Linked DNA regions of Paraneptunicella aestuarii. The protein of the gene in region 1 interacts with the protein of each later gene in a pairwise test. Links are inferred from orthologs where the notes say so. Each region holds a gene or a part of one and is shown on either strand. Other genes may lie near its edges. The genes, in order: KIH87_RS03465, ftsZ and srmB.

Region 1 (8,397 bases):
TTCCACAAACGAGCACTCAACAAAATCACTTCTGCGTCAATATCAGGGCCTGCAATGCCAAAGTTTTCCACACCAAATTGGTGAAATTGACGATAACGCCCTTTTTGTGGACGCTCGTGGCGGAACATGGGCCCCATATACCAAAGGCGCTGTTGCTGGTTGTACAATAATCCATGCTCATTACCCGCACGAACACAACTGGCTGTGCCTTCAGGGCGCAAAGTCAGGCTGTCACCATTGCGGTCTTCAAAGGTATACATTTCCTTTTCCACAATATCGGTGACTTCACCAATTGAACGCTTAAACAGATCGGTGCTTTCAACAATAGGAGTACGGATTTCTTCATATCCATAGCTGGCAACAACATCTCGAATTTGTTGTTCCATCCACTGCCAAAGCCTTGATTGCTCTGGCAGACAATCATTCATTCCACGAATAGCTTGGATTGTTTTACTCACGACGTCAGATCTCTCGGGGGTTAAATACCACGTTTCAGCAAAAAGCCATGCATTATAGGGATTTTCGAGGCAAACAACAACGCTTCAAGCCCGCTAATGCGATGTAAAAACAGGTAGGGAATAGAGAGCAGCCGAACCTCGGTAAATCCGGCTGTAGATAGATCATTAAAGACTAATCAATATTTTGCGTAGGAATACGATTTTCGGCACTTAACTGAGCCGCTTTTGCTCTGATTTTCTGTTCCAGAATCTCGACCAACTGGTCATTGGGCAAACGTTCTTTTTGTCGCTTACCATCCAGATAAAAACCGCTCATATTACGAGCACCCGTAAGTCCCAAATCAGACACTTCGGCTTCACCCGGGCCATTGACAACACAGCCAATCAACGAGACATCCATTGGCGTAACAATGTCTTCCAAGCGCTCTTCCAAAGCATTTACTGTAGCGATAACGTCGAATTCCTGACGAGAACAAGTTGGACAAGCGATAAAGTTGATACCCCGGCTACGAATGCGTAGCGACTTAAGAATATCAAATCCGACTTTGATTTCTTCCACCGGATCGGCGGCGAGCGAAATACGGATCGTATCGCCAATACCTTCAGCCAGTAACATTCCGAGTCCGACCGCACTCTTCACTGCACCAGCACGAAAACCACCCGCTTCAGTGATGCCTAAGTGCAACGGCTGTTTAATTTGTTTTGCCAGCAAACGGTAAGCACCAACCGCCAGAAAAACATCTGACGCCTTAACGCTGACCTTAAACTGATCAAAGTTCAATTTGTCGAGAATATCCACATGGCGCATTGCCGATTCCACCAGCGCTTCCGGTGTTGGCTCACCATATTTTTCCTGCAAATCTTTCTCCAGCGATCCGGCATTAACGCCTATGCGAATAGGGATATTCTTGTCTTTCGCACTATCAACAACGGCTTTCACACGCTCCATGTTACCGATATTCCCCGGGTTAATACGAAGACAATCAGCGCCATATTCAGCCACTTTAAGTGCGATACGATAGTCAAAATGGATATCAGCGACCAGTGGCACATTCACTCGCTCACGGATCACTTTAAACGCTTCTGCGGCATCCATAGTAGGCACAGACACGCGCACAATTTCACCACCAACCGCCACAATTCGATTAATTTGCGCGACAGTAGCGTCCACATCAGTGGTGGAAGTATTGGTCATAGACTGCACAGCAATAGGTGCACCAGCACCAATGGGAACATTTCCGACATTAATCCGCGTCGATTCACGACGCGTGATAGGCGACTCTGTCTGCATTGAGGTATTTACTCCACTATTTCCACTATGAGCATCTGCAATTTATTCGCCAAGAGGTAATTCAAAACGCGCTGTATATCCCGCTCTAAAACGAGACATATCGACAGGCTCACCGGCAAAGGTGATTTGTACAGACTCAGGTGCTCCCAACACCACTTCAAAAGGCGGGATACCCGACACAGGCATAACACGACCTGACGCTTTCACACCGTAAGCAATATCTTCTCCGGTTGCGTCAGTGATCTTGACCCAGCAATCGCCTGCAAAGGTGAATACCAATTCAACAGGGTCTGACATAACCACTTGGCTATCACCCTGTGCCTCAGGTTGTTCCTCTGCAGTCATTGAATCTGTAGAAGAATCGTTCATATCTGAGCTTGTTATCTCTTCACTAGTCACGTCAGCATATTGAGAGCTATCTTCCTGCCTCGTGATTTCTTGTAGCGAGTCGCCCGCTAAAGAACTGTCTTGCGTAGCACGCACATTAGCACCAGCCAACGCTTCATCAGCATCTTCAACGACTTGTTCAACCTTAGAATCAGCCACAGACACATTATCAGATTCAAACGGCGCGCCAGTGTCAGATGAATAATCCAGCTCATCAGAACTGATTGATGTTTCCGATGTTTCCATACGATCAGCATCCGGAGCATCCGTGTTTAGCTCTGATTCTTCACGATTTTTTTGGCGTTCAGCCACATGACTCATACTGCTTGTATTCGTTTTAGCTGATTGACTTGAAGTCGTCTGCTTCTGGGAAGTTTGTGCAGGTGAGCTCTTACTAGACAGACTCGTGCTAAATTGCCCTTGCTGCAACCACCACATCACAACCAATGCCAAGACAATAATGATGATGAAATAAGTAAACATCATCAAACGTTGATCGCTGGCTTGTTTCGACACTTTTTGAGAAAAGCTCTGCAATTTTGCCGGCTCTTTCTCTTGTGCATTCATCTGCTGATAAGCTTCTAACACCTTGTTGTAATCCAATCCCAACAAGCGTGAATACAATTTGATATAGCCGCGAGTAAAAGTGGCAGAAATGTCAGCCGAATAATTATCTTCTTCCAAATCAACGATAATCTGTAAGCGCAGGTGCAACTTATCGGCAACGGCTTCACGCGTAAGCCCCTGCTCTTCACGGGCAGTCTTCAATATCGAGCCCGGGCTAATTAATTCAATATCGTCCTGTGTTTCGTTACTCATTATTACTACTTTTCCCGCTATTTAGCGTTAGGATCTGAAACAATCAATCGTGTTCCAACTTTAATCTGTGAGTTTGTGCTTAACCCGTTCCACTCAATAAGACGTTGCATACGTACATTATATTTCAACGATATGCGATATAGGTTCTCTCCAGGCTGAACCACGTGGATTCTATCTGACAACGCAGGCTTTTCCAATTCGCCGTTATTCATTGTGGTAGCGTTTTCAATACCTTTGCTGGTTTCCTCAGCTACATCAATCAAACGGGACGGCTCATATTGCGGGTACAACTGCTGCAACATATCTCGATACCCATTGGCAACATCCTGATTTCCAAGCCCCTGCTCTATCGCAATCGCATATTCAAGAGAACGAGCCGAGACCGGAGCCAATTTTTCAAATCGTTGCAACGCATCCTTGGCATCTTGCCAACGTTGCGCAGACACCGTCATTTCCAGCAACAGAAAAGCACTTTTCACTCTGCCTGGTTCATGGCTTAAGGCCGTCTTCAAATAATCAATGGCTTGAGAAATCTTGGCTTGAGCCTGACTACAAATGGCCAAATTCTCATAGGAACCGGCTGTATGTGCATATTGCTGAGAATTAATGGCCTGGAGCAGATATCGTTCAGCCAGAGCATAGCTTCCCTGAGTACACAAAAACGCACCATAAGAATTCAGCAAGTCGGCATTTTCATCATCCAGCCTTAACGCCTGTTGATAATATTGTTCAGCAAGGCGAGGCTCATCGACAGATTGATAGTAATAGGCAAGGGCGAAATGGGTATCAACTAACCCGGGAGCAAATTTCAGCGCTTTGTCCAGATTCGCTTTTGCCTGAGTATAGTTGCCATTTTTAAGATAGGTTAAGCCAAGAGAAACACGCGTTTTCGCCGCTTCCACTTCATTCACATTCTGATGAACAGACGAAGAACTGGAGCTGCATCCCGCTAGATACAAGAGACCTATAGCCACTAATAAAGATTTGACTAGTTTATGCCAACGGATATTCAATTTACCGCGAGCTCCGACTTGTAGCGTTGCATCCATGGAGACTTTCCACATAGAATGTAATCGTATGATTTAAAAACAGTTTATATAATACCTAAGAAAAATCGAATAGATAGGATAAATATTCAAGTATTACGACTGCATCGCAACCTGAATGGCATCCCCTTTCGACTGTTTCTTCATCATACGTTTGGTACGGTCGATCACATCGCCAACCAACTGACCACAGGCCGCATCAATATCATCGCCGCGAGTCTTGCGCACTACAACAGTAAAGCCATATTCCATCAAGACTTTGGAGAAGCGGTCAATACGAGAATTACTCGGACAGGTATAAGGCGAACCAGGATAAGGATTAAAAGGAATAAGGTTGATCTTGGACGGCGTGTCTTTCAATACCTTAGCCAACTCATGGGCTTGATCCATGCTGTCATTCACGCCATTAAGCATAACGTATTCAACCGTCACACGGCCTTGATTGGCATTGGATTTAGTCAAATAACGACGAACTGAGGCTAAAAACTCACTAATAGGATATTTCTTGTTTACCGGTACTAATTCATCACGCAATGAATCATTGGGAGCGTGCAATGAAATGGCCAAAGCAACATCTATTTGATCGCCCAACATATCCAATGCCGGAACGACACCAGAGGTACTCAAGGTAACGCGGCGCTTGGACAAGCCAAAGCCAAAGTCATCCATCATTAAGCGCATGGCGGGAACAACATGTTTCATATTCAACAAGGGTTCACCCATGCCCATCATCACCACATTGGTAATAGGACGCTTGGAGGTGTCTTTGCTCAACCCGATAAAGTTAGCAACACGCCAAACCTGACCGATAATTTCAGCAACCGACAAGTTACGGTTAAAACCTTGCTGAGCGGTAGAGCAGAAGCTGCATTCCAAGGCACAACCCACCTGGGAAGACACACACAATGTGGCGCGATCCGATTCTGGTATCCAGACAGTTTCTACTTCCTGTCCACCTTCCAGCAACATGGCAAATTTGATAGTGCCGTCACGCGCTTCTTTATGAAAGGAAATTTCGGGCGCTTTCACTTCACAGGTATTAATCAGCTTTTCCCGCAAATTTTTATTGAGGTTAGTCATGTTATTGAAGTCGCTTTCACCATTGTGGTAAATCCACTTCATAACCTGATCAGCACGAAAAGGCTTTTCACCAATGCTGGCAAAAAACTCACGCAAGCCTTGCTTGTCGAAATTCAACAGGTTGGTTTTGCTCGGCAGCGCCACTGCTGTCATGCTGTTATCCTCAGTCTTAGGTGTTACAGGTGTTGTCTAAATACAAGCTTAGCTAACAGGTTTAGTCAAAAGCTCGCAAAAAGGCGAAATATTGTACAAATTTATAGTGTAAAAAGCGACTATAGAATTTGTCCTATCATGTCTTTTGAAAGTGCGTTTCAAAAATGTCTTTCGAATATTGAGTCGCTAATAAGGAATCAAGATTAGAAAAACGCCTCAGCAAAAAGCACAAAACAAAGCGCAAAAAGGGCGCATTAAGCGCCCTGATGACTTATTTTGTATCGCAGATTAACGAGTACGAGGGCAAATCTCTTCGTCAGCGAAGAAATAAGCGATTTCACGCGCCGCAGACTCAGGTGCGTCTGAACCGTGAACAGCATTCTCGTCGATAGACTCAGCGAAATCAGCACGCAAAGTACCAGCCAATGCATCTTTAGGGTTAGTTGCACCCATGATTTCACGATTTTTTCTTACTGCGTCTTCGCCTTCAAGTACTTGAACCATTACAGGGCCAGAAGTCATGAATTCGATCAATGCAGGGAAGAAAGGACGCTCTTTGTGTTCTGCGTAAAAACCTTCCGCTTTGTCTTTGCTCAAATGCACCATTTTAGATGCAACAATGCGCAAGCCAGCAGTTTCAAAACGGTTGTAGATCGCACCGATGACATTCTTAGCCACGGCATCAGGTTTGATAATAGAAAAAGTACGTTCAAGTGCCATGAATCGGCTCCAATTTGCTTAATTCAAAAAAACGGCGCGGATTATATGCAATAAAAATAGCCGTGCCTATGCCTTGCGAGCTTTTTTTTCAACTTTTCTGCATCATTTTATTCACAGGCTTGTTCATTAAGCCTGGGCAAAAATAATAAACCATCGTGAAATCAGAGACTTTAAGCTCACTGTTTAACCTGAACAGCAAGCTAAACCTGACGTAACTTGCTAACGGCATCAATCACAATATCAGCCGCTCTATCAACATCTTGCTCAGTGGTAAAACGACCAAAGCTGAATCGAATAGAGGCATGTGCCAGTTCATTTTCAACGCCTAATGCTCTTAACACATAGGAAGGTTCAAGACTGGCAGAAGTACAGGCAGAGCCAGAAGAGACAGCAACATCTTTCAACGCCATTAACAAGGCTTCACCTTCCACCTCGGCAAAACTGATATTTATAATGCCCGCAACGGCAGCCGACTGCTCACCATTCACAAATACATTAGGTAATGATTGCACTTTCTGCCAAAAGCGCTGTTTCAGGTTGAGAATCCTTTGCGCTTCCGCTTGCAATTTTTCACCAGCTAAACGACAGGCTTCACCCAAGCCAACAATCTGATGCGTTGCCAAGGTTCCCGAACGCATACCACGTTCATGCCCACCGCCATGAGTCTGAGCAACCAGCCTCACTTTAGGCTTACGCTTAACGTAAAGCGCTCCAATACCTTTGGGGCCATAAAATTTATGAGCAGAAATGGATAGCAAATCAACGCCCAGCTCACGTACATCAATGGGTAGTTTTCCCGTGGCCTGAGCCGCATCAACATGCACCAAAATGCCACGTTCAGCACATAAAGAAACGACAGTCTTAATATCCTGGATAACGCCAATTTCGTTGTTTACCTGCATCACAGACACCAACACCGTATCGTCTCTCAGCGTTTTGGCAAACAGCTCCATATCCAACATGCCATTGGCTTGCACATCCAAAAACGTCACATCAAACCCTTGCTCTGCCATCCACTCGACAGTATCCAACACGGCTTTATGTTCCGTCTTTAACGTGATGATGTGTTTGCCTTTCTCCTGATATTGCTGAGCCGCACCTTTAATCGCAAGATTGTTGGATTCGGTCGCACCGGAAGTGAATACAATTTCTCGGGGATCGGCATTGATAAGGTTAGCCACTTGTTCCCGAGCTTCCTCAACCGCTTCTTCGGCTTGCCAGCCATAGCGATGAGAACGTGATGATGGATTACCAAAACATCCATCCATTGTGAGGTATTTCGACATTAACTCTGCCACAGCGGGATCGACTGGCGTCGTAGCAGCATAATCAAGATAAATAGGCGCAGACATAAAGAACCTTACTCAGAAGAACTTTGCACAACCCTTACAGTTGCATGCTAATTTCAATTTCTCTGGATGATGTCTTACTGTCCTGACGATCCGCAGTATTCTTCACATCAGCTTGAGACATCAACTCTCCGAGCGTGATGTTATCAAGAAATACTGCGATTCGCTCGCTCAAATCTTGCCAAAGGCTATGTGTAAGGCAACGCTCTCCACCCTGACAATCAGCCGCACCGGAACAGCGAGTAGCATCAACGGTCTCATCAACGGCACGAATCACCTGACCAACAGAGATCATCTCAGGCTCTTTACCCAAGCGATAACCACCACCGGGGCCTCGAACACTGGAAACTAATTCTTCACGACGCAAACGGGCAAACAACTGTTCAAGATAAGATAGGGAGATCGCCTGACGGACAGAGATATCTGCCAGCGACACAGGGCCTTTCTGAGAATGCAGCGCTACATCCAGCATCGCAGTTACAGCGTATCGACCTTTGGAAGTAAGTTTCATAACAGTTGCCTTGGTTGAGTTGCCAAGGATAGTCACATACCTGACTAAATCAGTCAAGTATTCCAAAGGAGCCAAAGCCGACTCGGGTCTGTAAAGAAAATGTTGCCGACGCTATTCTCTTCCAGCCTCGTCAGCCACCTTATTTACCGAGCTCAAAATACCGCGCAAGATATTCAACTCTTGCGATTCAGGACGAGCACGATTAAACAAGCGCCGCAGCTTGGTCATCACAATGCCAGGATGATTAGGAATAATGAACTGGGTACGCTGCAAGGTTTTTTCCAAATGCACATAAAAGCCTTCAAGTTCTTCCGACAGTGGGTACTCACTTTGCTGTGACGGGATCTTGTCTTTTTCCAGAAACGCCATGCGAACTTCATAGCAGAGAGTTTGCACCGCCGCCGCCAAATTTAAAGAACTGTATTCAGGGTTAGCGTCAATGCACACATGAAAGTGACATAGCTGTAATTCTTCATTGGATAAGCCGCTGTTCTCTCGACCAAACACCAGCGCGGTTTTGTATTGCTCAGATTCAGAAACAATCTTCTTGCCACATTCTCTTGAATCCAGCATCGGCCAGGAC
Region 2 (8,177 bases), 3.2 Mb from region 1 along the record:
AAGGAATGGCCAGATACATTGCGCGTGTACGTGGTTGAGCAAACAGCGGTTGCCAGATGGCACGACGATATGTTGCTGAATCAGTACGGTGGCAGCTTTCAGGCACAAGTGCCAGAAGCATTATCCGACCTGCCCATGTTGTTAGGGCCGGGTGGAAGTGAAAAGGCAGCATTGGAAGGATATCGCTCCATGCAGGAATTATTGCAAACCACGGGTTTGCGTATTGTGGAGCTTTCGTTGAGTGAGCGTTTTGCCTGGCAGCTACGTTTGCACAACGATATAGATTTGAATTTGGGGCGTACCGAGTTCATGGGACGGTTACAGCGGTTTATTGATATTTATCCACTGCTGTTGAAAGAGGATAAAGCCGTTAACTATGTGGATTTGCGGTATGACACCGGATTAGCGGTTGGCTGGAAAGAGCCAGGCAAAAAAACGTCATAAGTTGAATAGATAAAGGTTCCGGAAATTCCGGGAATGAATGAGCAGATAACGAGATAGGCAAAATAAAGCGTGTCAAAAGTCATAGACAGAAATTTAATCGTTGGACTCGACATCGGCACCAGTCAGGTAAAGGCCGTTGTTGGTGAGTTGCTGGAAGATGGTGACATCAGCATCGTGGGTGTTGGCACACATGCAGCTCGAGGTATGGATAAAGGTGGTGTAAATGATTTGAATCTGGTGGTTCAGTCGGTTAAGCGCGCTGTTGAAGAATTGGAATTAATGGCTGATTGCCGCGTTTCATCTGTGTTCATGTCTATTTCCGGACGCCATGTACAATGCCAGAACGAAAGTGGCATGGTGCCTATTAATAATAAGGAAGTGACACAAGACGATGTGGATAATGTTATCCACGCTGCGCGTTCAGTGCCAATTGCGGCAGAACGTCGTTTACTGCATGTGTTACCGCAGGAATATACGATAGATGTGCAGGAAGGCATTAAAAATCCGATTGGCATGTCGGGAGTCAGAATGGAAGCTGAGGCACATATCATTACTTGTGCGGATGATATGGCAAAGAATTTAGTGAAATGTATTGAACGTTGCGAGCTGACAGCGGATCATATGATATTTTCTGCGCTGGCATCCAGTTACGCGGTACTAACGGATGATGAAAAAGAATTAGGTGTTTGTGTTGTTGATATTGGTGGCGGCACTATTGATATGGTGTTGTATACCGACGGCGCAATTCGCCATACGGCAGTGATTCCGGTGGCTGGTAATCAGATTACCAGCGACATTGCCAAGATATTCCGCACGCCGATTAGCCATGCGGAAGAGATAAAGATTAACTACGCCTGTGCGCTGAGAGACATGGTTAGCATGGAAGAAAACATTGAAGTGCCAAGCGTAGGCGGGCGACCTTCTCGTTCATTGTCGAGACATACATTGGCAGAAGTGATTGAGCCCAGATATCAGGAGTTGTTTGAACTGGTACATAGAGAAATTCGTAACAGTGGCCTGGGTGAGCAGATTGCTGCGGGTCTTGTGCTAACTGGCGGTTCTTCCAAGATGGAAGGGGCGGTTGAGTTTGCTGAGGAATTTTTCCAAATGCCGGTTCGCGTAGGACGAGCGACAAAGGTGAAAGGGTTGTCTGAATATGTTGAAGATCCAGCCTTTTCCACTGCGGTTGGCTTATTACATTATGGTAATGAGATGGCGCAGGCAAAGAATACCAATAAAAACAAAGCTGGCGAAAGCGTTTGGCAACGCTTGCAAAGCTGGTTTAAAGGGGAATTTTAGTGTGGGGACTGCTTTCAGTCACTGCATTTAAAAGTGCGTTAAATTTCGGAGAGTGATTATGTTTGAGTTAATGGATAGCCACAGCGAAGAAGCTGTAATTAAAGTCATCGGAGTCGGTGGCGGTGGCGGAAACGCCGTAGAACACATGGTTTCGCATAGTATTGAGGGTGTTGAATTTATTGCTGTTAACACTGATGCTCAGGTACTGCGAAGCTCATCTGCCAATGTTACCTTGCAAATTGGTTCTGAGGTAACAAAAGGCTTAGGTGCAGGTGCTAACCCTGAAGTAGGGCGTACTGCGGCACAGGAAGATCGTGAAACAATCCGTCAGGCACTGGAAGGTGCGGATATGATCTTCATCACTGCCGGTATGGGCGGTGGTACAGGCACTGGTGCAGCGCCGGAAGTCGCCAAGATTGCCAAAGAGCTTAATATCTTGACGGTAGCCGTTGTGACCAAGCCTTTCCCATTTGAAGGTAAGAAGCGTATTGCTATTGCTGAAGAAGGCATTCAAGAGCTGGAAAAGTACGTCGATTCATTGATTACCATTCCCAACGAAAAGCTGTTGAAAGTTATGGGGCGCGGAACTCCGCTATTAAAGGCGTTCAGTTCTGCTAACGATGTATTGCGCGGTGCAGTACAAGGTATTGCCGAGTTGATTACTCGTCCTGGTCTTATCAACGTTGACTTTGCTGACGTTCGTACTGTTATGTCAGAAATGGGAACGGCTATGATGGGCAGCGGTTCCGCAACGGGTGAAGACAGAGCAGAAGAAGCGGCAGAAGCGGCGATTGCCTGTCCATTATTGGAAGATATCGATTTGTCTGGTGCTCGCGGTATTTTGGTTAACATTACTGCTGGCCCTGATTTCGCCATCGACGAATTTGAAACTGTTGGTAATGCGGTTAAAGCCTTTGCATCTGAAAACGCCACGGTTGTTGTGGGTACGGTTATCGATATGGAAATGGCTGACGAAATCCGTGTGACCGTGGTTGCAACGGGTATTGGTGAGCGCAAGCCGGAAATTTCTCTGGTAAGCAATCGTGCGTCACGCGTTGTTAATGGTGACAATGATTTCCGTTTGCAACCGCAAGTTGACTATGCCAGTGAAAAAGTCAGAGCGACAGGTACTGATGATACCAAGGCTGAAACAGGAAATGATTTGGAATATTTAGATATTCCAGCGTTCTTGAGAAAGCAAGCAGACTAAATTTTGTTTCTGATACGGAACCTTATCCCAAAAGCGGTATCTAATCACTCTGCCGACTTTTGGGGTAATGTGCCGAACTGAGACAAAAGTGTTATTTGTGTCCGATGGGTTTATGTAAGTTTTTTGACAACTTGTACAAAAATCCATACAATGCCCGGCCTTTTTGACTATTTGGTCAGTAATTGCTACTTGTTAACGGCAGAAATATAAGCAAATACAAGAATCTATGATTAGACAACGTACCATTAAACAATCGGTTTCGGTCACAGGGATTGGGCTACATAAGGGTGACAAGGTACAGATGACCCTTAGACCAGCACCAGCCAATACGGGCATCGTGTTTCGACGCATCGATCTCGTCCCTCACGCCGATATTCCTGCGCAGGCAGATCTGGTTGGGGATACGATGTTATGTACTTGCCTGAGCAATGAAAACGGTGACAGCATTTCTACCGTTGAGCATTTGTCGTCTGCTTTAGCAGGGTTGGGAATTGATAACATTATTGTTGAAGTCGACAGTAATGAACTTCCTATTATGGATGGCAGTGCCAGCCCGTTTATATTCCTGTTGCAGTCAGCGGGTATTGAAGAGCTTAATGCTTCCAAGAAGTTCATTAAAATCAAACGTAAGGTTCGCGTCGAAGACGGAGATAAGTGGGCTGAGTTTCATCCTTATGAAGGCTTCCGTATTGATTTTCAAATTGACTTCGATCACCCGGTAATTAGCCAGAGCCGCCAACACATGGTGCTGGATTTCAGCAGCGATTCCTATATTGACGAAGTAAGCCGTGCGCGCACTTTCGGTTTTCTGAGAGATTTGGAATTTATGCATGCCAATAATCTGGCTTTGGGCGGCAGCATGGAAAACGCGGTTGCATTAGATGAATTCCGTGTTCTGAATCAGGAAGGTCTGCGTTATAGCGATGAATTCGTTAAGCATAAGATCCTGGATGCCGTTGGCGATTTGTATTTGGCTGGTCACAGTATTATTGGTGAGTTAAAAGCCTTTAAATCAGGGCATGGACTCAATAACAAATTGTTAAACCAACTGTTGCAAGATAAGCAGAGTTGGGAATTTGTTAGCTTTGATGAAACTGAATCTTCTCCAATTCAGTTTGGTTTGCCAGCCTGGATGAGCTAACACTAAAAGTCTTTAAAGATGCCGCTTTCAAGCGGCATTTTTTTTGAAAAATCAGAAAGCAAATATGTTTTGGTATGAAAAAGGCTACTGATTTTTTGACTGAGAGTGTTATATTGGCTAAACATAACACGTAACAAAATATGTTAGCGTATGTGCTACATGCATGGTTGCTCTTGATTACACATGGATATTCATGGTTTTATTCATGATTACTGAGCCTTTGAAACCGTAAAATACGTTGATAAACAGATTGGAAATACAAAGAATAGTATGAGTTTTACCGTCTTATATCGAAGTAAACGATTTCGATTTATCTACAGTTTGTCGCGACGACAGTTAGTTGCGGCAACCGTGCTGGTCGCTGGCCTAATCTTTATGGCTGGCCGTTCTACTCACACTCCATCTGATACCCAGGCACGTATCGCCTTCACTCAAAGTGGTCTCATTCAACAGCGTCAGGAAGTTGAAGTTCTCAAGCAAAATACAGAACAGCAATTAACCGGCATGCTGATGAAGCTGGGAGAAATGCAAAGTCAATTGCAACGTCTGAACGCGCTGGGAGAAAAGCTGGCTCTGGAATCCGATCTGGATGTCAGTGAATTTAATCTGGAAGAACCTCCTGCGATGGGCGGGCCGTCTGCTGGCAATGTTGATGTTACTATTGAGTCCAGCAAAGATGTTCTACAGCAAATTGATAGCATGTTGTTGGTATTGGATGACAAGACTCAACAGCTTGAAGCGCTGGAAACCATTATGTTGAATCATGATATCAATGCTGAAGCCTATATTTCAGGGCGTCCTATATCTTCCGGTTGGCTGTCGTCCTACTACGGTGTTCGTAAAGATCCCTTTAACGGCATGCCTGCAATGCACAAAGGTTTGGATTTCGCCGGGAAAATGGGTTCTCCTGTTCTTGCTACAGGTGCAGGGTTAGTCACTTGGTCTGGTCAGCGTTATGGCTTTGGTAACATGATCGAAATTGATCATGGCGACGGCCTGGTTACTCGTTACGGACATAATCAGGATTTGTTGGTAAAAGTGGGCGATGTTGTTACTAAAGGGCAGCATATCGCAGCCATGGGAAGCTCCGGGCGTTCTACGGGCTCTCATGTTCATTATGAAGTGTTGAAACACGGCAAGCAGCTCGACCCATTACAATATGTTTATCGAGAATCGGCGGTAAATTAACTTTATTCCAGTAAGATTTAGATAATTAGAAACAATCGGCTCTTATGAGCCGATTGTTTTATGTATAGATAGGTGTAAAATCCTGCGGGTTCAAAGAAATATTATGGCACGTATTGATTATTAGCCTGAGTGTACACATATAGAGCTTCATTAGCCTGTGGACATTGTATTTGCGACACTCTATTTTAGTCGCGGCGCTCAAACTTCCAGTACGTAGGTGACGGGTCTTTGCCGAGGTGGCTTGGCAGGGATGTGTGTTGATTTAACTGAATAAAGCTCAGTCTGTTATTGATGAGGCTGACAAAAATGTAAATTGCAGCGGAATTTGCATAGCATAAGAAATATTGGGAAACGAAAAATCCATGTTGTCTAACATTCTCACAAAAGTCTTTGGTAGTCGTAACGACCGCATCATCAAGAAACTGAACAAACATGTTGCTCAAATCAATTTATTAGAGCCAGAATACGAAGCTCTGTCTGAGCAGCAAATCAAAGACAAAAGTGCAGAATTGAAGCAACGTCTTCTGGACGGTGCCAGTACCGATTCAGTGCTTGTGGAAGCTTTTGCTCTAGTAAGAGAAGCCAGTAAACGAGTTTTCCAAATGCGTCATTTCGACGTACAAATGCTCGGTGGTATGGTGCTGAATGATGGCAAAATTTCTGAAATGCGCACCGGGGAAGGTAAAACCCTTACAGCGACATTACCGGCCTATTTGAATGGTTTGACTGGCAAAGGCGTTCACATCGTTACAGTTAACGACTATCTGGCAAAACGTGATGCTGACTGGAGCCGCCCTTTATTTGAATATTTAGGTTTAACCGTTGGCTGTAATATTCCTGGTATGCATCCGGAAGAAAAGCGTGAGGCATACCAAGCGGACATTACCTACGGAACCAATAACGAATTTGGTTTCGACTATTTGCGTGACAATATGGCGTTCTCTACAGATGAACGTGTTCAGCGCCCGCTACATTACGCCATTGTGGATGAGGTTGACTCAATCCTGATTGATGAAGCGCGTACTCCTCTTATTATTTCTGGCCCAGCCGACGACAGTTCAGCTCTGTATCAGCAAATGAATGAACTGATCCCGCAATTGGTTCAGCAGGAAAAAGAAGACGAAGAAGGCGTTGAAGGTGATGGTGATTTCACTATCGACGAGAAAGCCAAACAAATTCATTTGACTGAACGTGGTCAGGTTCGCATCGAAGAAATCCTGAAAGAAAAGGGGATTCTTGATGAGAACGACTCACTGTATGCCCCGGCTAATATCTCTTTAATGCACCATGTTAATTCTGCATTGCGTGCACACAAGTTGTTCCAGAAAGACGTTGATTACATCGTCAGTAACAACAGCGTGGTGATTGTCGATGAACACACTGGTCGTACTATGGAAGGGCGTCGCTGGTCTGATGGTCTGCATCAGGCTGTTGAAGCGAAAGAAGGCGTGCCAATTCAGAATGAAAACCAGACCCTGGCATCTATCACCTTCCAGAATTATTTCCGCTTGTACAGCAAATTGGCGGGTATGACAGGGACTGCTGATACTGAAGCATTCGAGTTCCAACATATTTATGGCTTGGAAACCGTTGTTGTGCCAACCAACAAGCCAATGGTCAGAAATGACATGGCGGATTTGATCTATCTGACAGCGGAAGAAAAGTACGAAGCTATTGTTGAAGATATCAAAGATTGCGTAAAACGAGGCCAGCCAACATTGGTGGGTACAGCGTCTATCGAAAACTCGGAATTGCTGTCAAAAATCCTTAAAAAAGAAAAAATCCCACACAAAGTATTGAACGCCAAGTTCCACGCACAAGAAGCCGAAATCGTTGCCCAAGCGGGTAAGCCCGGAGCCGTGACTATTGCTACTAACATGGCCGGTCGTGGTACGGATATCGTATTGGGTGGTAACTGGCAAGTTGAAGTGGCTGAATTGAAAGACCCCACTGAAGAGCAAATTGCCAAGATCAAGGAAGCCTGGAAGAAGTCTCACGATGAAGTTTTAGATGCCGGTGGTTTACACATCATTGGTACTGAGCGTCATGAATCTCGTCGTATTGATAACCAGCTTCGTGGCCGTGCAGGTCGTCAGGGTGACAAAGGTTCTTCCCGTTTCTACTTGTCACTGCAAGATCCATTGATGCGTATCTTTGCCTCTGAGCGTATGGCTGGCATGATGAAGCGCTTGGGAATGGAACGTGGTGAAGCCATTGAGCACCCTTGGGTAACCAAGGCTATCGAAAATGCACAACGCAAAGTGGAAGGCCGTAACTTCGATATTCGTAAACAGCTACTTGAGTTTGACGATGTTGCCAACGATCAGCGTAAAGTCATTTACGAGCAACGTAACGAGCTGTTGGAAGAAGGCGATATCAAAGAAACTATCGAAGCCGTTCGTCATGACGTTCTGGAAGATGTGATTTCACAATATATTCCAAGAGAATCTCTGGAAGAAATGTGGGATGTACCCGGATTGCAGGAGCGCTTGAAGTCAGAGTTTATGATCGACATGCCAATTCAGGAATGGCTGGATAATGACGACAAGCTATACGAAGAAAGATTGCGTGAGCGCATTCACGAGTCAGTCGCCGAAGCTTACAAAGAGAAAGAAGAAATGGTGGGAGCCGATGTGCTACGTCATTTCGAAAAAGCCATCATGTTGCAAAGCCTCGACAGCCACTGGAAAGAACATTTGGCTGCAATGGATCACTTGCGTCAGGGGATTCATTTGCGTGGTTACGCCCAGAAGAACCCTAAGCAGGAATATAAACGCGAGTCTTTTGAATTGTTCTCCGACATGCTGGAAGCGTTGAAAGTTGATGTGGTCGGTATCCTGAGCAAAGTTCAGGTGCGTGCAGAATCAGACGTAGAAGCCGTCGAAGAGCAACGCC
Region 3 (8,335 bases), 3.0 Mb from region 1 along the record:
AGGGAGTCTTCTTCACAGTTATTTCTCGGAGTTATGTTATTACAGCGACTGAAATCAAGGTCAGAATTTGATTTTTTCGGCGTAGGAAATGTACTTGAGGATAGTTTTTCAAAGGATAAAGGCAAAGGGGAAGTGAAAGCCCTAGTTGCGTAATAGAGGAACTCTTGAACAAAGAGAACAAGGTATAACAATGTATTCAAAGAGAAGTGTTGGTATATGTTTTCAGTTCTGATCTGTGACGATTCAATGGTGGCGCGCAAGCAAGCCGCCAAATGTTTACCTGAAAATTGGGATGTTGCAGTTCATTTTGCCAAGCATGGTGGCGAGGCCATTGCTGCTTTAAAGGAAGGCAAAGGTGATTTATTGTTGCTCGACCTCAATATGCCCATTATGGATGGCTATCAAACTCTTGATGCAATCCTCAGAGAAGATCTTGAAACACAGGTTATTGTTATCTCTGGTGATGTTCAACCCACTGCTCATGAGCGAGTCAAAGCGCTTGGAGCTATTGATTTTATTGAAAAACCAGTAAAACCTGCCGTACTCAAAAAGGTGTTGATTGAACATGGCATCATGCAGTGCAAATGGCCTGAACATGAGCTTTCCCGTTCAACTGATGATGAATTAAATAGCGACATACGCGACTGTTATCAGGAAATTGCCAATATTGCGATGGGCAAGGCCGGAGATCATCTTGCGCGTTTGCTCAATGTTTTTGTTCGCTTGCCTATACCCAACGTGAACCTGATCGAAGTGTCTGAGTTATATATGATGTTGCAAGACATCGAACTCAAAGATCAGGTATCCGGGATTTGCCAGGGCTTTATTGGCCCTGGAGTTTGTGGCGAAGCCTTATTCATTTTAAGTGACTCAAGTTTCGATGATGTCGCCAAAATTCTCGGAGTTGAAGGCGAGGTTGACGATCAGGTGCAACTGGAATTGCTGATGGATGCTGCCAATATTCTCATTGGCACCTGTTTAAATGGTTTAGCAGACCAACTGGATTTGCAGTTTAGCCAAGGGCATCCGGTAGTGTTAGGGCAGCATCGCAGTATTTCTGAATTGATTTCACAAAATAAGATGCGTTGGAATCGCACACTTGCCATTGAATTAAGTTACGGATTAGAAGGATACAACGTGCATTGCGATTTGGTCTTTTTACTGACGGAAGAATCAATGAAAGTGATGAATTATAAGCTGTCACATTTGTTGGAGGACTAGATATCGTGTCGTTTCAGAACAAGCATATGCAAGACGAGTTTTCAGAATTTCACTGGATGATGGACATGGTTCAGACCGTGGATGTTGGTATTGTCGTGCTCGATCGAGACTATCGTGTTCGTGTCTGGAATGCATTCATGGAAAGTCACAGCAGCATGTTACCCAGTCAGGTGCGTGAAAAGTGCCTGTTTGATCTGTTTCCTGACTTAAATCAGAAATGGTTCCGCAATAAGTGCCGTCCTGTCTTTGATTTTCGAGGCCGGGCTTTTATTACCTGGGAACAACGACCCTATGTTTTTAAGTTTCCCAACTATCGTCCTATTACGGGTACAGAAGATTTCATGTACCAAAACATCACATTATCACCCTTAACTAACACCATAGGCAAAGTTGATTACTTGTGCATGATGATTTATGACGTCACGGATATTGCTGCGCATAAAAAGCGCAGTGAAGCGTTGGAAGTGACACTAAACGAATTACAGGAAAAGCTGGCTTCCAAGGAAAAAGAATAAGCCGAGCAGCCATTATGCAAAGAACTCATGTTCATATTTAAAGATCAATTCTGATCGCCGTGATATTTAAGCCATTTATCTAAAAGATTGTTTCCTGACATCTATTTTAAGGCACAATATAGCCCAGTTAAGTGCTATTGATTTGGGATATTCACTTGTTAACCAACGTCTCCAAATACGCCCTAATGGCGTTTTCTGTTTTTATGACAAGCTATGCTCAAGCCGAGCTGCAATGCGATGTTGATTTACGTTACGGATTTATCGTAAACGACAAGCATATTCGTGTTGTTGACGAACAAATCACCCGGTATCAGATTAATGGTGATAACCAACTCATTGTTGGCGGTCACTGGATCCAGCTTGATGAAGAGCAACAAGCCGACATCAAAGCGCTATCTGACGAAGTGCATGACATTGTCCCCAATATGATATTACTGGCTGTGGAAGGCGTGGAATTGGCAGTGGATACTGTGCAGCACGTCTATGTAGGCTTGGTGGGCAGTGATCACCAAAGCTACGACAAAATTGAATCGTCGTTAGAAAGAGTTAAGAGGAAGGTTCACCAAAAGTTTATTCATGCTGGAGATAATTACTACATAGGCCCAGGCAGTCTGGAAGATGTTGACGAATTCGTTGACGAAGAACTGGAAGAAGAACTGGAAAGCGCCATTAGCACGTCTTTGGGCGGTATCTTGTCAGCCATAGGCGGCCTGACCTCCAACAACGACGCCAACATGGAAAAACGCATTGACGAGTTATCCCAACGTTTGGAACAAATGGGCGAAGAGATTGAACGCACCGTGGGGCCCAAAGCTGGCACATTGCGTAAAAAAGCCCAATGGTTTTGCAATCGTATCGAACAGTTAAACGACATCGAAGAACGCTTAAGAAGCAGTATTAAACAACTGGAACCTTATGATGTGATTGTGGTTGGAGAGAAGGAGCTGTCTGAGAGGTGATATTTTTCAAGGACTTTCTTTATCTGTCACGGAGCACTTGATGCGCCATCCCAAGAGCTCTGACATCTATGCTTTTCTGCAAAGACTACAAAAACAATTCCAGTAACTCATTTAAAAAGCGTTTGCCCAGGTCGGTGGTTTCCCAGTGAGTTGGTGTGTCGATAAGCCAGCCTTTTTGTTGTGCTTGTTCGATAATGTTCAGCAATTCAGGGGCTGAACTGGATAAGCCGGTGGTGTGTTCGTAGCGCTGTTTCGGGCAAGCTTCGAACAGGCGAAACTGGTTCATGAAAAACTCAAATGGGCGATCTTCCTTTTCCACCAGCCAGCTTTCATCAAGGTAGTTATTCGAACAATCCATATAACCTTTAGGATGTTTGATCTTGACAGTGCGTGTAATCGTGCCAGTTTCGGCATTGGTGATTTTGCCATGAGCACCGCAACCAATGCCTATGTAGTCGCCAAAACGCCAGTAATTCAGGTTATGACGGCATTGATGCCCGGGTTTGCTGTAGCCAGAAATTTCGTATTGCTCGTATCCGGCTTTTGCCAGTAGTGCTTGGCCTTGTTCCTGGATGTCCCACAAGGTGTCGTCGGGAGGCAATGTCGGTGGCTTGGAATGAAACAGGGTATTGGGCTCAATGGTTAATTGATACCAGGACAAGTGAGGGGCATTCAGTGCGATGGCTTGTTGCAGATCGTCAAGTGCCAAGTGGGCATCCTGCTTTGGAAGACCATGCATCAAGTCGATATTAAAGCTGTTTAAGCCAACGTTTCCTGCTTGCTGTATGGCTTGAATCGCTTGTTGGCTGTCGTGGATGCGCCCCAGTATTAGCAAATGGTTAGTCTGGAAGCTTTGCACTCCTACCGAAATACGGTTGACACCTGCCTGTTGGAACCCGGCAAAGCGTCCGCTTTCTATGGTTCCCGGGTTGGCTTCCATAGTGATTTCGGCGTCTTTTGCCAGAGGCAAATGTTGTTGAACGCCTTGCAAAATGGCATGAATGCCTTCGGGTGAGAACAAACTCGGCGTACCACCACCGAAGAAGATGGTTTCTATGGTTCGTCCTTCAACCCGCTTTGCGTCTATCGCTAAATCATTTAAAAGGTGTTGAATGTATTCTGCTTCGGGTATGTCGCTTTTAACACCGTGGGAATTGAAATCACAATAAGGACATTTCTGCACACACCAGGGAATGTGAATATAGAGAGAAAGTGGTGGTGCAGTGAGCATGGGATACTTTTACGGCGTGAATCTATGTTAATCGCGAAGCTGAGCTAACAGCTTTTGCAACGCCTGACCACGATGGCTAATGGCGTTCTTCTCTGCTTTTTCCAACTGGGCTGCTGAACGATTTAGCGATTCTACCCAGAATACCGGGTCGTAACCGAAACCGCCTTCGCCTTGGATCTCATGCAGAATTTCGCCTTGCCATTGTCCATGAGCAATAATGGGGGTAGGGTCGTTTTCATGTTGCATCAACACTAATACGCAATTAAATTTCGCGCCTCGTTGACCTGCTGGAGCATCCTTCATGGCATCCAATAGCTTGACGATATTGTCGCTGTCGTTAGCATCTGCGCCAGCGTAACGCGCTGAATAAACGCCGGGCTCGCCACCCAGAAAATCCACTGATAAACCTGAGTCGTCGGCAATCGCTGGCAAACCCGTATGCTTAGCCGCATTACGCGCTTTGATAATGGCATTTTCGACAAAGGTTGAGCCTGTTTCTTCGGCTTCAGGCACATCGAATTCAGATTGAGGTACAACTTCAATACCTAAATCGGCCAGTAAGGATTGTAGTTCTTTCACTTTACCCGGGTTGCCTGTGGCGAGAACGACTTTTTTCATGACTTGGTTTCTCTACTTGGGCTTTTTACTGGCGGATTTCTTCTTGGCTTTGGCTTTTTTGCTTTTCGCTTTGCCTTTTATCTTCACTTTCTTCTTGCCTGGAAGCGCGGCAATTTTGTGCTGTGGGCGCAAGCCGTCGATCACACGAGGCTTAAGCTTTTCATCAATGTAGCGCTCGATTTTTGCCAGTATTGCCATATCGTGGGCTTCGACGATGGAAATCGCGATGCCTTTTTGCCCGGAACGACCAGTACGACCAATACGGTGAACATAAACATCGGCAGTGCGTGGCAAATCGAAGTTAATAACATGGCTGACGTTGGGAATATCAATACCGCGAGCAGCGACGTCGGTCGCCAGCAATATTTTAACCTGACCTTGTTTGAACTTATCTAATGCCAGAATACGCTTGTCTTGCGCCATGTCACCTTGCAAATAAACACTGATGATCCCTTGAGACTGTAATTGAGCTTGTAGCTGCATTACGCGCTCACGGGTTTTGACAAACACAATGGCGGATTGCGCATCATTTTTCAGGATGTGAGAAAGTAAACTCAGCTTGTGATCGTAACTGTCGGCATAGTGTATCCATTGCAAGATCTTTGGACGTTCTTTGCGTGAAGGATCTGAGCTGACTTCGACGGGTTCATTCAATATATTGCGAGCAAAAGACGCAACGCCGTTACCTTCCAGTGTGGCAGAAAACAACATACTTTGACGACGCCAGCGCGCTTCGCCACTGATTTGATTAACGACGCCACCAAAGCCCATGTCTAACATGCGGTCGGCTTCGTCGAGGATCAGGCATTCAATCTCTCGGCAATCGAATCTTTCGCCCTCGATGTGCTCGAACAAACGTCCGGGGGTGGCGACCAAAATATCCAGATTTTTTTCCAGCAAATCATGGTCTGTACCGTAGTTGATACCGCCAGTGATCACGCCGCAAGATAATTTGGTATAACGGCAGATGCGTTCGCATTGTTCTGCTACCTGAATAGCTAACTCACGAGTAGGAGTAAGCACTAACACTCTGGCTGAACCGGGCTCTCTGCGAGGAACATCGAGTAACATTTGGCATACAGGTAACAGATAGGCGGCTGTTTTGCCTGTACCTGTTGGTGCAGTAGCCAGTAAATCCTTTCCATCCAGTGCTGCGGGAATAGCAACTTTTTGAATGCTGGTGGGCTCAGTAAACCCCATATCTGCAAGGGCTTTGCAAAGCTTGTCATCAAGTAAAAATTGCTCAAATTGACTCGACACTGGACTGATTCTCGTATGCGTTATAAAAGGTCGGCGATTATAAAAGAAATAAGGGGTAATACCAATTAAACTCTGAATAACAGTCCTGAATGCTCAATTACCTATAGAAATTTATCGCAGAGTCGCCGTGAATCCGTCCTTGGAGTCTCCACAGCCGCTTCCATGCGGCTGAGGCTCTGCTTATAACTTTCTATGGGTAATTCTTTGTCGTCAAAGTAAACGTGCTCTAAACATCAATATCCGTTACTATCCAGTTCTGGTCTGGGAACCGCTGCCACTCTACGTTGCCGTTCGCGTTCAATGGCATCACGAATTTGAGCACCTTGAACGCCTGACGCCATAATGGCTTTTACGTCTATATCTGACGCTTCTTTGTAACAAGTACGCAAATAATCTGCTTGAGGATAACGACGATCTTCAAACCCGGTTCGGCCTCTGGCATCGGCTTCACAGGCAAGCAATATATGCTCAAAACGTTCCGGCTTGCGCCAGGCATCCATCTGATTCAGCATTTTGACAATAGTCGATGGTTTCAGCTTAAAAGCGGTATGTACCTTTATGTGCAGCTCACACACCAGCTTGGCGATGTCTTTGGCTTTGGTTGGGCATTTCAGGCGATGACTCATCGATTCTACCAGCGGCACACCGTTCGTTTCGTGCCCAATATGACGAGGCCACATTTCTGCGGGCGTAATGCCCTTGCCCAAATCATGAGCGAGAGCGGCATAGCGAACGTCCAATTCTGGTGAGAGCTTCGCCGCTTGTTCCAATACCATCAAGGTATGAATTCCTGAATCAATTTCCGGGTGATGCATAGGAGGGTTCGGTACTCCCCAAAGCACAGCCAGTTCTTTAAACCAGTAATTTAAGGCATCGCAAGATTGCAGTACACGGAAATATTCCTGTGGGTTTTCACCCAATAAACTGCGTTCCGTTTCTTTCCATACTCGCTCGGCAGCCAAATATTCCAGCTCACCAGAATGGGCAAGGGTACGCATTAATTCCAACGTCTCGTCGGCAATGCGAAAGCCATATTCCAGATAACGAGCAGCGAATCGCGCTACTCTGAGTACGCGTAAAGGGTCTTCTACAAAGGCATCGGAAACATGGCGCAGAATACGATTGTCGAGGTCGCTCTTGCCATTAAAAGGATCGATCAGATTGCCTTGCTCATCTAATGCCATGGCATTAATGGTCAGGTCTCGGCGTTGTAAATCCTGTTCTAAGGTAATGTCTTGCGAGAAGTCACAAATGAAGCCGGTATAGCCTTTGCCAGACTTTCGTTCTGTGCGAGCCAGTGCGTATTCGTCTTTGGTTTGTGGATGCAAAAATACCGGAAAATCTTTTCCTACCTGCTGATAACCCTGATTCAACATGTCATCAGGCGATGCGCCGACCACGACCCAATCCTTGTCGTATACTTCTCGTCCTAATAATTTGTCTCTAACTGCGCCACCGACCAGATAGGTTTGCATTGTCATTGTGCCTTCTTAATTTTCCGCTAAATAAGTGTGTATAACTGCAAGCCACCGACAGAAATTGGTCGCAGACTCGCTGTAAATCAATCCCTTGAGGCTCCACAGCCGCATCCTTGCGGCTGAGGGTCTGCTCCCAACTTTCTGTCGGTGACTGATTATTTGGAACAGTTATGTAGTAAGGATATATTCAGCCTATTATGCCTGAACCAAGTTATAATTGCGCGAACAGCCGCAAGGCAGCATTACAAGCTTTGACTTGCCTGATGGAAGTCGTTAGCTTATGTGCCGCTTTTTAAAGAAAATGAATGAGTTATGTATCTCAACTATTTTGGTTTAAAGGATAATCCGTTTTCAATCGCTCCGAATCCAGATTATTTATATATGAGTCCGAGACATCGGGAGGCTTTGGCACATCTCACCTTTGGTTTAAAGGAAAGTGGCGGGTTCGTGATGTTGACCGGAGAGGTTGGTACCGGGAAAACCACGGTGTCGCGGAAATTATTGCAAGAATTGCCGGAGAATACCCAGGTTGCCATGATCCTGAACCCGACCCTGTCGGCAATGGAGTTGTTGGCGACCATTTGTGATGAGTTGAATATTGACTATCGTCAGCAAGATGCCAGTTTAAAGTATTTCACCGACAAAATCCTTGGCAAACTCACCAAGAACCATCAGGCGGGTATCAATACCGTTCTCATCGTTGATGAAGCTCAGCATTTAATGCCCGAAGTTCTTGAGCAATTGCGTTTATTGACCAATCTGGAAACCAATCGGGAAAAATTGCTTAAGGTGGTATTGATTGGGCAACCCGAATTGCAGCAGTTATTAAAACGCAATGAATTACGCCAATTAGCCCAGCGCATTACGGCGCGTTATCACTTGCTACCGCTAACCGCCCCGGAAGTGAAAGAGTACGTGGCGCACCGACTGCAAGTGGCGAATGGCAATCGTAATATCTTTAGTGAAGCGACCCTGAAAACTGTTCATCGCATTACTGGCGGCATTCCTCGCGTTATCAATCTATTATGTGACCGAGCATTAACCTTAACGGCC

The links.
Region 2: the proteins of KIH87_RS03465 (region 1) and ftsZ interact in binary tests that used the Escherichia coli proteins (3 or more experiments, as listed by UniProt). The link is inferred for Paraneptunicella aestuarii from one-to-one orthologs.
Region 3: the proteins of KIH87_RS03465 (region 1) and srmB interact in binary tests that used the Escherichia coli proteins (3 or more experiments, as listed by UniProt). The link is inferred for Paraneptunicella aestuarii from one-to-one orthologs.

What each region holds. Positions count from the first base shown.
Region 1 is NZ_CP074570.1:810,811-819,207, reverse strand. The notes cover bases 3,167-6,158. They hold KIH87_RS03465 (bifunctional tRNA (adenosine(37)-C2)-methyltransferase TrmG/ribosomal RNA large subunit methyltransferase RlmN), read right to left. Parts: upstream 5,235-6,158; coding sequence 4,098-5,234; downstream 3,167-4,097. Other genes in these bases: KIH87_RS03455 (IscS subfamily cysteine desulfurase), read right to left, coding at 6,155-6,158; ndk (nucleoside-diphosphate kinase), read right to left, coding at 5,523-5,954; pilW (type IV pilus biogenesis/stability protein PilW), read right to left, coding at 3,167-4,004. Outside these bases: hisS (histidine--tRNA ligase), read right to left, coding at 1-458; ispG (flavodoxin-dependent (E)-4-hydroxy-3-methylbut-2-enyl-diphosphate synthase), read right to left, coding at 631-1,749; KIH87_RS03475 (RodZ domain-containing protein), read right to left, coding at 1,792-2,955; more of pilW, read right to left, coding at 2,973-3,166; more of KIH87_RS03455, read right to left, coding at 6,159-7,306; Fe-S cluster assembly transcriptional regulator IscR, read right to left, coding at 7,341-7,814; tRNA (cytosine(32)/uridine(32)-2'-O)-methyltransferase TrmJ, read right to left, coding at 7,926-8,397.
Region 2 is NZ_CP074570.1:4,010,536-4,018,712, reverse strand. Bases 1,106-3,877 are described here. They hold ftsZ (cell division protein FtsZ), read left to right. Parts: upstream 1,106-1,801; coding sequence 1,802-2,953; downstream 2,954-3,877. Other genes in these bases: lpxC (UDP-3-O-acyl-N-acetylglucosamine deacetylase), read left to right, coding at 3,180-3,877; ftsA (cell division protein FtsA), read left to right, coding at 1,106-1,743. Also shown: KIH87_RS15475 (cell division protein FtsQ/DivIB), read left to right, coding at 1-444; more of ftsA, read left to right, coding at 514-1,105; more of lpxC, read left to right, coding at 3,878-4,094; KIH87_RS15455 (M23 family metallopeptidase), read left to right, coding at 4,365-5,282. UniProt on the Escherichia coli protein: Essential cell division protein that forms a contractile ring structure (Z ring) at the future cell division site. The regulation of the ring assembly controls the timing and the location of cell division.
Region 3 is NZ_CP074570.1:3,858,743-3,867,077, reverse strand. Bases 3,651-6,580 are described here. They hold srmB (ATP-dependent RNA helicase SrmB), read right to left. Parts: upstream 5,745-6,580; coding sequence 4,557-5,744; downstream 3,651-4,556. Other genes in these bases: KIH87_RS14845 (multifunctional CCA addition/repair protein), read right to left, coding at 6,038-6,580; KIH87_RS14855 (XTP/dITP diphosphatase), read right to left, coding at 3,954-4,544; hemW (radical SAM family heme chaperone HemW), read right to left, coding at 3,651-3,926. Also shown: KIH87_RS14875 (response regulator), read left to right, coding at 217-1,221; KIH87_RS14870 (PAS domain-containing protein), read left to right, coding at 1,248-1,736; KIH87_RS14865 (DUF2884 family protein), read left to right, coding at 1,892-2,695; more of hemW, read right to left, coding at 2,781-3,650; more of KIH87_RS14845, read right to left, coding at 6,581-7,279; KIH87_RS14840 (ExeA family protein), read left to right, coding at 7,595-8,335. UniProt on the Escherichia coli protein: DEAD-box RNA helicase involved in the assembly of the 50S ribosomal subunit at low temperature. Exhibits RNA-stimulated ATP hydrolysis and RNA unwinding activity. Acts before DeaD.